One region of the Variovorax pasteuri genome, then DNA from elsewhere that is predicted to be linked to it. Evidence: predicted binding sites of a transcription regulator. Region 1 holds the regulator's gene; the other holds the start of a gene.
The links. The regulator LexA, encoded in region 1, represses DNA repair genes until DNA is damaged. The targets are predictions, from matches to a motif close to ACTGTATNNNNATACAGT.
Positions count from the first base shown of each region.

Region 2: ACSFBM_RS22205 (putative DNA modification/repair radical SAM protein) is a predicted target of LexA. The motif match lies at 5,086-5,103, and genes of this name have one in related genera.

Region 1 covers NZ_JBPJZS010000001.1:1,474,501-1,481,785, forward strand. Annotated here, with positions in the region: gene ACSFBM_RS06950 (MFS transporter) at 1-432, opposite strand, end outside; gene ACSFBM_RS06955 (D-2-hydroxyacid dehydrogenase family protein) at 429-1,436, opposite strand; gene ACSFBM_RS06960 (hypothetical protein) at 1,538-1,915, opposite strand; gene lexA (transcriptional repressor LexA) at 2,053-2,736, opposite strand; gene ACSFBM_RS06970 (asparaginase) at 2,810-3,772, shown strand; gene adk (adenylate kinase) at 3,825-4,481, opposite strand; gene kdsB (3-deoxy-manno-octulosonate cytidylyltransferase) at 4,618-5,391, opposite strand; gene ACSFBM_RS06985 (Trm112 family protein) at 5,388-5,570, opposite strand; gene lpxK (tetraacyldisaccharide 4'-kinase) at 5,551-6,573, opposite strand; gene ACSFBM_RS06995 (ExbD/TolR family protein) at 6,574-6,999, opposite strand; gene ACSFBM_RS07000 (MotA/TolQ/ExbB proton channel family protein) at 7,100-7,285, opposite strand, start outside.
Region 2 covers NZ_JBPJZS010000006.1:201,506-208,790, reverse strand. Annotated here, with positions in the region: gene ACSFBM_RS22230 (3-hydroxyacyl-CoA dehydrogenase NAD-binding domain-containing protein) at 1-1,208, opposite strand, end outside; gene ACSFBM_RS22225 (LysR family transcriptional regulator) at 1,365-2,291, shown strand; gene ACSFBM_RS22220 (sensor domain-containing diguanylate cyclase) at 2,300-3,814, opposite strand; gene ACSFBM_RS22215 (YbhB/YbcL family Raf kinase inhibitor-like protein) at 3,980-4,573, opposite strand; gene ACSFBM_RS22210 (Rieske (2Fe-2S) protein) at 4,597-4,980, opposite strand; gene ACSFBM_RS22205 (putative DNA modification/repair radical SAM protein) at 5,125-6,390, shown strand; gene ACSFBM_RS22200 (UdgX family uracil-DNA binding protein) at 6,424-7,285, shown strand, end outside.

The DNA of each region.
Region 1 (7,285 bases):
GCCCAGAAAGACGAAGGTGACGGCGCGCCCGCGCTGCTCCGCCGGCACCAGCATGCCGACGCACGCCGCGGCCTGCGGGGTGAAGATGGCCGGCGCAATGACCGTGAGCATGCGTACCGGCAGGAGGGCGCCGAAGCTCGGCATCCAGGCCGCGAGCAGGTGCCCGGCGGCGTACCAGAGCATGGTGAGGGCCAGCAGCTGGCGCCGGTCCCAGCCCGCGACCGCGGCGGCCAGCAGCGGCGCACCGATGCACATCACCACCGCGGCGGCCGTGATCAGCTGCCCGGCGGTGGCGACGCCGACCGACAGCGACACGCTGATTTCATTGAGCGTGCCCGGCACCACCATCACGCCGGTGCCGATCACGAAGTTGCCGGCGAGCAGCGCCCAGAGCGCACGTCGCGACGTGCGCTGCGGCGCGACCGGGCTCACCGGCGGACCTGCAGCGCGCCCGGGTTCACGATGTTGGTGGGATTGCCGTTGATGTAGCTCACGACGTTGTCGAACGCCTGGCCGAAGTAGCTCTCGTAGCTTTCCTGCTCCACGTAGCCGATGTGCGGAGTGCAGATGCAGTTCTCCAGCCGAAGCAGCGCGTGGCCCTGCAGCGGCGGCTCGCTCTCGAACACGTCGATGGCAGCCAGTCCCGGGCGGCCGCGGTTGAGTGCGGCGAGCAGGGCGTCGGCTTCGACCAGTTCGGCGCGCGAGGTGTTGACGAACAGCGCCGTCGGCTTCATGCGGGAGAGGTCTTCCAGCGTGATGAGGCCGTTGGTCTCTTCGTTGAGCCGCAGATGCACCGACAGAACGTCGGCGGCGGCGAAGAATTCATGGCGATTCTGCGCGACCTGGAAGCCGTCGGATCGGGCCTTGGCGCAGCTGGCTTCACGCCCCCAGATCACGACCTGCATGCCGAACGCCTGACCGTAGCGCGCCACGAGTTGGCCGATGCGGCCATAGCCCCAGATGCACAGCGTCTTGCCCTTGAGCACGGAGCCGAGTCCGAAATTGGGTGGCATCGACGCCGACTTGAGCCCGGATTGCTGCCACGCGCCGTGCTTGAGGTTGCTGATGTACTGCGGCAGCCGGCGCATGGCGGCCATGATGAGTGCCCAGGTGAGTTCGGCAGGCGCTTGCGGAGAGCCGGAACCCTCGGCCACTGCCACGCCGCGCTCGGTACATGCCGCGACGTCGATGTGGCCGGCGACGCGCCCGGTCTGCGAAATGAGCTTGAGCTTGGGCAGCTTTTCGATGAGCTGGCGAGAAATCTGGGAGCGCTCGCGAATCAGCACGATCACATCGGCGTCCTTGAGGCGAACCGACAGTTGCCCGATGCCTTTCACCGTGTTGGTGTAGACCTTGGCCGCGTACGCGTCCAGCTTGGCGGCGCAGCGCAATTTGCGCACCGCGTCCTGGTAGTCGTCGAGGATCACAATGTTCATGGCGTGCCATTGTGCCTCGCAGCATTGGCATGTCGCACCAGTGAACGTTTGGATACCCGGCCCGCGGCGGCTTCCGGGCCCCTCCGCAGAGGCGTTTTGCGTCAGTGCAGCCGCGTCGAGCGGTGGACCGTGGCCAGGGTTTCTGCGGCTTCGAGCGCGGCCAGCCGGTCGAGCTCGTCGCACACGTCGGCCATGCGCCCGGAGATCACGACGCGGTTGTTGCGCTGCTGGCCTTTGCCCTCGACCACGCGAACCACGCGCAGGGGGCGTGCAGGGGCCGTGGCAACCTCGGGCGCCGTGGCGTTGCTGCCGACGCGGGTGGTGCAAGCGGGGCGCACGGCCACGTAGCGCAATCCGGCGGACGTGTCGTTGGCGTCGAGCCGATCCCTGGCGTGGGGTCGGCGCGCCGGAATCAGGCGGTTGGCCAGCGATTGCAGCGGCATCCAGAAATCAGCGATGGCGAGAAGGGCGATTCCCATGTGAACTCCAAAAAAGTATGAGGTTGAACACAGGCAGGATTTCTTGAATCGGCCGCGACAGGGTGATGGCGACTTCGCGCCATACGCCCGCCACCTGTTGCGGCCGGATGAGGTGCTGTTGCCAGCAGGCCATGGGCCTACATGAGCATGGTGTTGCGGATGAGCCCGACCGCGAGGCCTTCGATTTCGAAGGGCTCGCCCGGCTGCACGATGATGGTCGGGTAGTCGGGGTTTTCGGCGTGCAGCTCGATGACCTGCTTGTTGCGCTTGAGGCGCTTGACGGTCACTTCTTCGCCCAGCCGCGCAACCACGATTTGCCCGTTGCGTGCTTCCTTGGTGGCCTGCACGGCGAGCAGGTCGCCGTCCATGATGCCGGCGTCGCGCATCGACATGCCGCGCACCTTCAGCAGGTAGTCGGGCTGGCGCTGGAACAGCGTGTTCTCGACGTAGTAGGTCTGGTCGACATGCTCTTGCGCCAGGATGGGCGAGCCGGCTGCGACACGACCGATGAGCGGCAGCGCCAGCTGGGCCATGCCAGGCAGCGAGAGCGAGAACTGGCCGCCTTCGCGGTGGCGCGTTTCGTTGAGCGAGCGCAGGGCGTCGCCCTTGAGGCGAATGCCGCGCGAGGTGCCGCTGACGAGTTCGATCACGCCCTTGCGGGCCAGCGCCTGAAGGTGTTCTTCGGCGGCATTGGCCGACTTGAACCCCAGTTCGTTGGCGATTTCGGCGCGCGTGGGTGGCGCACCGGTGCGTGCGATGGCGCTCTGGATCAAGTCCAGGATCTGCTGCTGGCGGGCTGTAAGCTTCACGGCGAACTGCATGTGTGGTTCCTTGCGGCACTGGGTAGATATCCAGTAGCTGTATTTTTAACCAGTTTTTAAAAGTTGACAAGTCATGGTCAATTCCCCTTTGCCTGACGTGCGCCGCGTGGTGGTGCTGGGTACCGGCGGCACCATCGCTGGCAAGGCTGCCAGCAGCGGTGACAACATCGGCTACACCGCAGGGCAGGTGGGCGTGGCCGACCTGCTGGGCGGCATCGAGCCGCCCGCTGGAGTGACGCTGGTCGCAGAGCAGGTGGCGCAACTCGACAGCAAGGACATGTCCTTCGAGGTCTGGCAGAAGCTGGCGCAGCGCTGCGCGCATTGGCTCGCGCAGCCTGACGTAGCGGGCATTGTGATCACGCACGGCACGGACACGCTCGAGGAAACGGCCTTTTTCCTGCACAGCGTGTTGGCGGCGACCAAGCCGGTCGTGCTGACCTGCGCGATGCGACCCGCGACCGCGCTGGCGCCCGATGGACCCCAGAACGTCCGGGACGCCATCGGCGTTGCCGTCACTGCAGGCGCGCGGGGCGTGACGGCGGTGTGCGCTGGAACCATCCACAGCGGTCTGGACATCCAGAAGACCCACACCTACCGGCTGGAAGCCTTTGCGTCAGGCGATGCCGGGCCGGTGGGCTATGTGGAGGAAGGGGAAGTGCGCCTGGTCCGGGCATGGCCCGAAGCGGCTGTGTCTCGCAGGGCGAAGATCTTCGACGCCAGCGGCTTGCGGTGGCCTCGCGTCGAGATCGTCATGAGCTACGCGGGTGCCAGTGGCGCGCTGATCGACGCGCTCGTCCAGTCCAACGGTGCTGAGCCGCCGCGAGGACTGGTGCTCGCGGCAACCGGCAACGGCACGCTGCACCATTCGCTCGAAGAAGCCGCGCTGAAGGCTCAGGCCGAAGGTGTGGCGGTGATTCGTGCCACGCGATGCATGAACGGGCGCATCCTGCCGAAGGCAGGCGACCAACTGCGCGACGCAGGCGCGTTGACGCCGGTGAAGGCGCGCATCGCGCTGATGCTGGAACTGCTCGGCTAAGAGAAAAAGCCGCCCAGTGCCAATGGCCGAGGGCGGCTGCGAAATCAGCTGATCAGCTGCTCAGTGCGGCAAGCGCACGCTGGGTGATTTCGTCGACTGTGCCCACGCCTGCGATGGCGCGATACTTCGGCGCGGCGGCGGGGTCGGCCTTGGCCCAGGCCGAGTAGTAGTCCACCAGCGGGCGCGTCTGCTGGCTGTACACGTCCAGCCGCTTGCCCACGGTTTCTTCCTTGTCGTCTTCGCGTTGGATCAGGTCTTCTCCCGTCACGTCGTCCTTGCCTTCCACCTTGGGTGGGTTGAACTTGACGTGGTAGGTGCGCCCCGATGCCGGGTGCGAGCGACGGCCGCTCATGCGTTCGATGATGTCGCTGAAGGGCACGTCGATCTCAAGCACGTAATCAAGCTTGACGCCGGCTGCCTTCATGGCGTCGGCCTGCGGAATGGTGCGCGGAAAGCCGTCGAACAGGAATCCGCTGGCGCAGTCGGCCTGCGCGATGCGTTCCTTCACCAGATTGATGATCAGGTCGTCGCTGACCAGTGCGCCCGCATCCATGATGGCCTTGGCCTGCTGCCCCAGCGGCGTACCGGCCTTGACGGCGGCGCGCAGCATGTCGCCGGTCGAGATTTGGGGAATGCTGTATTTCTGGCAAATGAAAGCCGCCTGCGTGCCTTTGCCCGCCCCGGGCGCGCCCAGCAAAATTAGTCTCATGGTGTCCTCGGACGGTTCTTAGATTTTGTGTCGCACCAAGCGTCGGCCCGAGGGCTTGGCAAGGCGGAATTGCTTCGAGGATAGCATGCGTGCCCCTCGAGAAATCCCCGCGTTTCCCACCGGGGCGGCGGTTTTCTCAGGCGGTGGGGCCTGCGGCAAACACGGCGCGGACCCGCGCCAGGTCTTCCGGCGTGTCGATGCCCGGACCGGGCGCGACATCGCTCACATGCACCGCAATGCGGTGACCGTGCCACAGCGCGCGCAGTTGTTCCAGCGCCTCGGTCGCCTCGACGGGAGCGGGCGCAAGCAACGGAAACTTGCGCACGAAGCCCGCGCGGTAGCCGTAGATGCCGATGTGCCGCAATGGCGCCGGCGTGGGCAGCACGCTCGGCGCTGCGCCGCTGGTGGAGCCGTCGCGCCACCATGGAACGGGAGCGCGGCTGAAGTACATGGCGTTGCCTTGCGCGTCGAGCACGGCCTTCACCACGTTCGGGTTCATGAAATCGGAGATCGAATCGATCGCGTGGGCCGCGGTGCTCATGTCGGCTTCGGCGTGGCTGGCCAGCGTGGACGCCACGGCATCGATCAGCGCAGGGTCGATCAGCGGTTCGTCGCCCTGGACGTTCACCACGATGTCGTCGCCGTCCAGTCCCAGTTGCTCGCAGGCTTCGGCCAGCCGGTCGGTGCCGCTGGGGTGGTCCTGGCGGGTCAGGATGGCTTCGACGCCATGCGCCTTGCATGCCGAAACGATGGAGGGGTCGTCGCCGGCGACCACCACGCGCGAGGCGCCGGATTCGCTGGCGCGCCGGGCCACGCGCACCACCATGGGCACGCCGGCGATGTCGGCCAGGGGTTTGTTGGGAAGCCGCGTGGACGCCAGGCGCGCCGGCACCAGGACGGTGAAGCTCACAGCCCGAGCTCTTCGTCAGACAGCGTGCGGGCTTCGTTCTCCAGCAGCACCGGAATGCCGTCGCGCACCGGGTAGGCGAGGCGTGCGCTGCGCGAGCAGAGCTCCTGCTTCTCGGGGTTCCAGGTCAGCGGACCTTTGGTGACGGGGCAGACGAGCAGTTCAAGCAGCTTGGTATCCATCGAGCGATGATAGCTTTGCGTCGAGTGCGGTGAAGAATTCTGCGGAGGGCGTGAACTCCAGCGGCACCGCCAGGGCATCGGGGGCCTTGCGCCAGAGCTTGACGGCGTCCTTTTCGGTGCAGACCAGCGTTCGTTCGGCTGCGGCCGGCCGTTGCCAATTTTCGAAGTCGTAGTGATCCGGCATGGGCACGGTCTTGGCGAGCGTGAGGCCGCGCGCGCGCAGCATGTCGAAAAAGGACTCTGGCCGTGCAATGGCCGCCGTGGCAATCAATGGCAAGCCGGCGAGCGTGCCCAATGGCACGCGCTTGCCGTCATGGGTCAGGGCGTCCTGCGCGAGGCGGCGCGTGGCGGTGTAGCCCCCGGCGAAGGCAGGGTGTGCGCCGCTGTGCAACACGAGGTCGCAGGCGCGCGGCCAGGCTTCGCGCAAGGGGCCGGCGGGCAAGCGCCAGCCGTTTCCGATGCCCCGGTCGTCGAACACGCAGATTTCGATGTCGCGAGCCAGCGCCAGATGCTGCAGGCCGTCGTCGCTGACGATGACCTGCGTGGCGGGGTGCCGGGCGAGCAGTGCGCGTGCTGCCTCGACACGCCTGCGTGCCACGAACACAGGCGCCTGGGTCGCGTGATGAATCAGTGCGGGTTCGTCGCCGACGTTCAGCGGGTCGCTGTCATCGAACACCTCCCGGCAGTCGTCCGTGTGCCGGCCATAGCCGCGCGACACCACGCCCACCTGCAGCCCGCGCGCGCGCAGGTGCCGCACCACGGCCATCACCACCGGCGTCTTGCCGGCGCCGCCGGCGATCACGTTGCCGACCACGATCACCGGGACCGGCACGCGCTCGGTCGGCAGCCAACCGAAGCGATACATCCAGCCTCGAACGGCGAAGAGCGCTGCATACAGCTGCGACAGCGGCCACAGCAGGCATGCCAAGGGCCCGCGCCGCAGCCACGCACTTTGCAGCCGCGAGGCCGGCGCTGCGCCGCTGCTGCCTTCGGAAGGATGCACTCAGCGCCCGGCTTGCGCCGTCGACTGGGCGGCGAAGGTGATCTGCATCAGGCCGGCGCGACGCGCGGCCTCCATGACGGTGACCACGGCTTGGTGCGGGCTTGTGGCGTCGGCGCTGATGATCACCACACTGTCCTTGCCGCCGGTGGCCGCGGCCGCGAGCGCTGCGGCCACCGTCTCCACGCTGCGGTCGGGCAAGGCGGTCTTGTTGATCGAGTAACGGCCGTCGGCCGACACCGCCACGATCACTTCCTTGGGGTAGTCGCGCTGCGCGTCGACGTCCGCCGTCGGCAGCCGCAGTTGCATCTCGGTGAACTTGCTGTAGGTGGTCGACAGCATCAGAAAGATCAGAATCACCAGCAGCACGTCGATGAACGGGATCAGGTTGATCTCCGGCTCGTCGCGCGCGCCGTGGCGGAACTGCATGCGGCCACGGGTCATGACAAGCCTCCGGTGTGTTGCCCCAAGGAGACGGCTGCCCCCGCGGGGGGGCGCGCAGCACACGCAGTGGCAAGCGTCGGGGTCGTCATTTGCGCAGGGCGTTCAGATGGCGCGCGAAGCGCTCGCCGGAAAGCTCGAGGTTCAGCAGGTAACCGTCGACGCGGCTGCGGAAATAGCGCCAGAAGATCAACGTCGGAATGGCCACCATCAGGCCGAAGGCCGTGTTGTACAGCGCAATCGAGATGCCGTGCGCCAGTTGCGCCGGGTTGCC
Region 2 (7,285 bases), on a different contig from region 1:
AACACGGCCTTCTTCACCGCCATGTCCTCGAACACCGCTTCGACCACGATGTCGGCGTCGGCCAGGGCGTCGTAGCTCGTGGAGCCGTTGAAGCGCGCCATCACCGCGGCCTTGGCCTCGGGCGTCATGCGCTCCTTCTTGATGAGGCCGTCGTACACCTTCTCGACGTTGGCGCGGCCATGCGCGAGCTGGGCGTCGTCGCGCTCGATCATGGTCACGGGCATGCCGGCGTCCAGCATGGCCACCGCAATGCCGGCGCCCATGGTGCCGCCGCCGACGATGCCGGCGGACGCCAGCGCGCGGGGCTTGGCCGACCGGGTCTCGGGCGCCTTCAGCACTTCGCGCTCGGCGAAGAAGGCGTGGATCAGGCCGGCGCGCTGCGGGCTGTCGATGCACTGCAGGAACAGCTTGCGTTCCAGCGCCATGCCTTCGTCGAAGGGCAGCGTGAGCGCGCCTTCGACGGCTTCGATGATCTTCATCGGCGAGAACAGGCCGCGGCTCTTCTTGGCGGTGTCGGCGCGCGCGGCTTCGAGGGCGGCGCGGCTGGCTTCCTTGTCGGCGAGGCCGGTGGCTTCGCGCGTGCGGCGCACGGGCGCGTTGGCGGCCACCAGTTCCTGCGCGTAGGCCAGGCCTTCGGCGCGCGCGTCGGCGTCGGTGGCCAGGCGGTCGACGAGGCCCAGCGACAGTGCTTCCTTCGCGCCCGCATGGCGGCCGCTCAACATCAGTTCCAGTGCGGGCTTCACGCCGATCAGGCGCGGCGCGCGCTGCGTGCCGCCCGAGCCGGGCAACAGGCCCAGCGCCACTTCGGGCAGGCCCAGCTTGGCGGTGGGCGAGGCCACGCGGTAGTGGGCCGACAGCGCCACTTCGAGCCCGCCGCCGAGCGCGGCGCCGTGGATGGCGGCGACCACCGGCTTGGTGCAGTTCTCGATCTTCAGGCAGGCCTCGGGCAGCGAAGGCGCTTGCGGCGGCTTGCCGAACTCGCGGATGTCCGCGCCGGCGATGAAGTTGCGGCCGGCGCCGACGATCAGCACCGCCCTCGCGGCGCCGTCGGCCTCGGCCGCGTCGATGGCGGCCACGAGGCCGCGGCGCACGTCCACGCCCAGGGCGTTGACGGGCGGGTTGTCGATGGTCACCACGAACACGTCGCCATGACGCTCGAAGGTGACGGGACCGGAAGACGTGGAAGGGCTGGTATCGGTTGTGGCCATGGTGCTTGTCTCTTGCGTGGCGGGCCCGCACGCGCGTCGCGCGAGGGGTCCGGAGGCTCTGGGGGGTGAACCCCGCATTCTTTGCCCGTAGCGGCGCTTTGACAATTGCATAGCTGGTTGACAGACTGTCAAAGAATTTTTGACACAATCCGGTGCATGGACCTGCAATCGCTCACCCTGCTGGTGGAAATCCTCGATGCGGGCAACCTGAGCGCGGCAGCCCGCCGCCTCAAGATGACCCGCGCCAACGTCAGCTACCACCTGAACCAGCTGGAGCGCTCGGTGGGCGCGCAGCTGGTGCGCCGCACCACCCGGCGCGCCGAACCGACCGAAATCGGCCTGCGCCTGTACCAGCACGGCGTGGCCATCCAGGGCGAGCTGCTGGCCGCGCGCGAATCGGTCACCGAGCTGGGCCAGGGCCTGCAGGGCCGCGTGCGCCTGAGCGTGCCCAGCGGCTACGGGCAGCTGGTGATGGCCGACTGGCTGATCGACTTCAAGCGGCAGTACCCGGGCATCGTGCTCGACGTGGTGTTCGAAAACCGCATCGAAGACCTGCTGCGCGACGAGGTCGACATCGCCATCCGCGTGATTCCCGAGCCGCCGCAGAACCTGGTGGCGCGCGAGATGGGGCCGGTGCGCTACGTGGCGTGCGCCTCGGCCGACTACGCGGCGAAGCACCCGCTGCCCGACCAGCTCGACGCCCTGCAGGGCGCGCCGGTGGTCACGGCCGCCGTCATCGGTCGCCAGCTGCGCGTGTCGGCCTACCAGGGGGAGACGCGGCGCGAGGTGATCCTGGAGCCGACGCTCATTTCGGAGAATTTCCTGTTCCTGCGCCAGGCCATCCTCGCGGGCCTGGGCATCGGCCTGGTGCCCGACTACGTGGTGCAGGACGACGTGCGCCGCGGCGACGTGGTGACCACGCTGGACGACTGGCGCCTTAGCATCTTCGGCACGCAGATGTTCATGCTGTACATGCCGAACCGCCAGCACACGCGGGCGATACGGACCTTCATCGACTTCGTGCTGGAGCGGGTACGCGGGCCGGGGGATGGGCCAGGGGATGGGCTGGGCGAGGTGCCTTAGCCGCTCGGCTACGTGCGCCGGTCGAGGCCCGTGCTCTCGTAGTACCGCGCCTTGTCCACGTACATCGCCCGGTCCGCGCGCTGCAGTGCGGCTTCCAGAGACTCGCCGGCATTGCAGGTCGCCAGCCCGATGGCCAGGCTCAGCGGATGGCCGCTCTGGCCCGCGTGGAACTGGTTGTTCAGCTCCAGCAGCATGAGGATGCGCTCGCGCATCGCGTCGGCGCCGCGCTCGTCGGTCATCGGCAGCAGCACGGCGAACTCGTCGCCGCCCACGCGCGCGGGCCAGGCCGGCGGCGCGACGGCCTTGTCGAGCACCTCGCCCATGCGGCGCAGCATCGAGTCGCCGGCGGCGTGGCCTTCCTGGTCGTTGAGCTGCTTCAGGCCGTTGAGGTCGATGACGACGATCGACACCGGCCACGGGCCCTTGCGCGACAGCCGGTTGAGCTCCTCGGTGTAGTAGGTGCGGTTGCACAGCTGCGTGAGCACGTCGTGCTTGCCGAGGTACTCGAGGTAGGCCTCGGCCTTCTTGCGCGCGGTGATGTCCACCAGCGACACCAGCACCAGGTCCCAGGTGTCGAGCCGGTCGTCCTGCACGGCGAACTGCATGTGGATGTTGAGCGCCTCGCCCGACAGCGAGTAGTTGAGCACCTCGCGGTGCTGCACCGTCTTGCCGTTCCACAGGTCGTGCAACTGCTCCGCGAAAGATTCGCGCATCTCGTCGCGAAAGACGCGCGACAGGCTGCCCAGCAGCGTGGTCAGGTCGGGCGCGCCGAACATGCGCAGGGTTTCCTGGTTCACGTCGATGACGCGGATCTCCTGCATGCAGCGCGTGACGAACTCGGGATGCACCTTGATGAAGGTGGCGAAGTCGGTGATGCCGCGCGCGCGGATGTTGTCCATCAGCGTGCGCACCGCGCTGAAGTCTTCCACCCACAGCGACACCGGCGAGCGGTCGAACAGGCTGCGCGCGTACCTGGCGCTTTCGTCGCGCAGGCGCTGCGCGGCCACGCGCTCGGTGATGTCGTCGAGCGAGACCAGCACGCGGTCCCAGCTGTCTTCATGGCCGGGCAGCACGCGGGCGCGCACGCGCACGTCGAGCCGGCGGCCGTCCAGGGCGTAGTTGACGGTCTCGCTCTCGAAGGTGAGTTCGCCGCGCCACAGCCGGTCGAGCTCGTGCACCACGGTGGCCGACATGTCGCCTCGGAACACGCGGTCGAGCGCGCCGAGCAGGGTTTCCTGGCTGTCGGCCGCAAAGAGCTTCAGCGTGTGCTGGTTGACCCGCAGCACCTTCAACAGCGCCATGCAGTCGCTCACGCGCAGGGGGTCTTCGGCCAGGTAGGCGACCAGGTCGGTGACGCCTTCGGCGCGCCAGCCGTCCAGCTTGCGCTTGAGGTCGCTGTAGTCCTCGACCCAGAGCGAGACGGGCGCCAGGTCGAACATGGCGTCGAGGTCGCCGGCGGAGGGTGGAGCGGTGGAGCCCGTTGAAACCGATGAAGAGGCGGACGCGGCTGCTGGCATGACCATCGATGAAGCTTTCGGAAAAGCGGCAGCAGCCATGGCTGACCGGCGCCGGCGAACGGGAGCCTTAATTATTACCCGCGTGCATAGCTTTGCATTTGACACGCGGCGCCCCGTTGACGCGCCCCCAGCGGGTCTTGCGCAACGACAGCACCGGCGGCATCAGCGGCATCAGCGGCTGTACAGGCCCACCACGCTCTGTCCGCCCAGCGCATGGCCCTTGAGCGCGGCCACCAGCGCGTCGCGCGACAGTCCGGCAGGCAGCGCGCCCGGTGCGAGGTCGGAGGCGACCACGGTCATCACGTAGTGGTGCGGCCGGTCGCCCACCGGCGGGCACATGCCGCGGTACGCGGGCGCGCCGGCCACGTTCGGGCCCATGGTGAAGTTGAAGTTCGAGCCCGCCTGGCCTTCGCCGGCCTTGAGTTCGCCGCGCTCGGCCGCGATGTTGTAGGCCACCCAGTGCGACACGCCCAGGCCGGCCGCGCCGTCCGGGTCGAAGATCAGCACGGCGACCGATTTGGTCTTGGCCGGCAGGTTGCTCCATGCCACGGGCGGCGAGACGTTCTTGCCGCCGCACTCGCCGGCCCCGGCGTGCTCGGCCGGGATCAGGCCGTTGTCGGCGAAGGCGCTGGAGCTGACGCGCATGCCCGTGAAGGCCTTGCCGCCGGCGCCGGTGCCGCCCGACATGCCGGTGCAGCCGGCCATGAGGCCTGCGAGGGCGAGGGCCGCCACTGGCGAGGCGAGGGAGTGAAGCTTGTTGCGCATGGAATCTCCTGTAAAGGTTGTGTTCATCCGGCGTGGCCCAGCCACACGCTGCCGTCCGTCTTCTCGTGCACCGCCAGCGGCGTGAGCCGCGCGCCGCGGCAGGGGCCGCCGACGCACTTGCCGGTGTCGGGCTCGAAGATGGCTCCGTGACGCGCGCACATCAGGAAGCGGCCCGAGCTTTCGAGCACCTGGCCCTCGAAGTCGAGCGGGCCGCCCGCATGCGGGCACTGGTTGAGGTAGGCGTACACCCCGCCGTGCCAGCGCACCGCGAAGGCGGGCACGCCATGGGGAGCGGTGAACTTGCTTGCGAGGCCATCGTCGGGGAGGTTGGCGCAAATCGGGCCGGGGGCGGGTGCCGTGGCGCCGTCATCGGGCGTAGGGGCGGGCGCTGTGGGGTCGTCGGTCATCTGCCAGCGAGGGTAGCCAAGGTTCGGGGGCTGCGCAATGCGCAATGGCCGGCTTACAAATCGCAGCCAGATGACAGGATTTCCGCGGGACGGCCGCGGTTTAAAACTGTATATTCATACAGTACCCGCTTCATCAAGGCCCCCGTGGACATCCAGCGCAAACTCGCCATCCTGGCCGACGCCGCCAAGTACGACGCCTCCTGCGCGTCGAGCGGCTCGCAGCCGCGCGATTCGCTGGGCGGGCGCGGCATCGGCTCCACCGAGGGCGCGGGCATCTGCCACAGCTACGCGCCCGACGGCCGCTGCATCTCGCTGCTGAAGGTGCTGCTGACCAACCACTGCCAGTACGACTGCCTCTATTGCGTCAACCGCGCGTCGAGCAACGTGCCGCGTGCGCGCTTTCGCGTCGAAGAAGTGGTGCAGCTCACGCTGGATTTCTACCGCCGCAACTGCATCGAGGGCTTGTTCCTGTCCAGCGGCATCATCAAGTCGCCCGACCACACCATGGAGCAGGTGGTCGAGGTGGCGCGCGTGCTGCGCGAGGAGCACGACTTTCGCGGCTACATCCACCTGAAGACCATTCCCGACGCCAGCGACGAACTGCTGGCGCGCGCCGGCCGCTATGCCGACCGGCTCAGCATCAACGTCGAGATGCCCACCGCCGAAGGGCTGCAGGCCCTGGCGCCCGAGAAGAACGAAAGCGCCATTCGCCGCTCCATGGCACGGCTGCGCCTGCGCATCGACGACACGCGCGAGGAGGCGCGCCGCGTGGTGCCCATCCGCGCGCTGCCGGGCGCCGCGCCCACCGCCGCCAAGCCGCCGCCTTTCGCGCCCGCAGGCCAGAGCACGCAGATGATCGTGGGCGCCGACGCCACCGACGACCGGCGCATCCTCGCGTCCAGCGCCACGCTGTACGGCGCCTACAAGTTGAAGCGCGTGTACTACTCGGCCTTCAGCCCCATTCCCGATGCGGCCCGCGCGCTGCCGCTGGTGGCACCGCCGCTCATGCGCGAGCACCGGCTCTACCAGGCCGACTGGCTCATGCGCTTCTACGGCTTCGAGCACCAGGAGATCGTGGCCGCGCCCGACGGACTGCTGCGGCTGGACGTCGACCCCAAGCTGGCCTGGGCGCTGGCGCATGCCGAGCGCTTTCCGGTCGACCTGAACCACGCGCCGCGCGAGATGCTGCTGCGCGTGCCCGGGCTGGGCGTGAAGGCGGTCGAGCGGCTGCTGCAGGCGCGGCGCGTGCGCCGGGTGCGCGCCGACGACCTGCGGCGCCTGCACGTGCCGGCGCGCAAGGTGCTGCCGTTCGTGGTGGCCGACGGGCACCGGCCGGCTGCGGGTGCCATGGCGTCGGCTGCGCCTGCGGCCCGGCCGGCGCAAGCGGCAGCGCAGGCTTCGCTGTTCTGAGCAAGGGCTGAAGAAAGGCCGAGGACCAGCACCATGCGCATACGGCTCGAAGACCCGGTCGATCTCGACGCTTTCCGCCGCCATGCGCGGCGCTTGCTGGCCGGCGGCGTGCCGCCCGACCAGGTCGAATGGAGCGACGGCGCGGTGAGCGAAGGCGCGGCCGGTGACCTGTTCGGCGGGGCTGGCGACGAAGGCGATGCGTTCGAGCTGGCACCGTCGCCACCGGCCGCCGGCGCCGTGCGGCACGCGGTGCCCGCGTTCTTCGTCGCGCTGTGTGCCGACGTGATCCTGCACCGCGATCCGCAACGCCTGGCGCTGCTGTACCGGCTGCTCTGGCGCCTGACCCGCGAGCCGGCCCTGCGGCACGACCCGCTGGACGCCGACATGATGCAGGCGCAGCAGATGGCCAAGGCCGTGCACCGCGACATCCACAAGATGCGCGCCTTCGTGCGCTTCACCCGCGTGGCGGACGCGCAAGTGGGCGAGCGCCACGTCGCGTGGTTCGAGCCCGACCACCGCATCGTGGCGGCCAACGCGCCGTTCTTCGCGCGCCGCTTCGCGCAGATGCGCTGGGCCATCCTCACGCCGGATCGCTGCGTCGAATGGAATGGCGAGGCCCTGTCTTTCCGCGACGGCGCCGACCGCCGCGAGAAGCCGCCGCCCGATGCCGGCGAGCAGCTCTGGCTGACCTACTACGCGCACATCTTCAACCCCGCGCGCCTGAAGGTCGCCATGATGCGGCGCGAGATGCCGCGCCGCTATTGGCACAACCTGCCGGAGGCCGCGCTGATCCAGCCGTTGACGGACGCGGCCGCGGCGCGCAGCCAGTCGATGATCGATGCGCCGCCCACGGTGGCCCGGCGCATCCGCGCACCCGTGCCGCTGCACCTGCGGC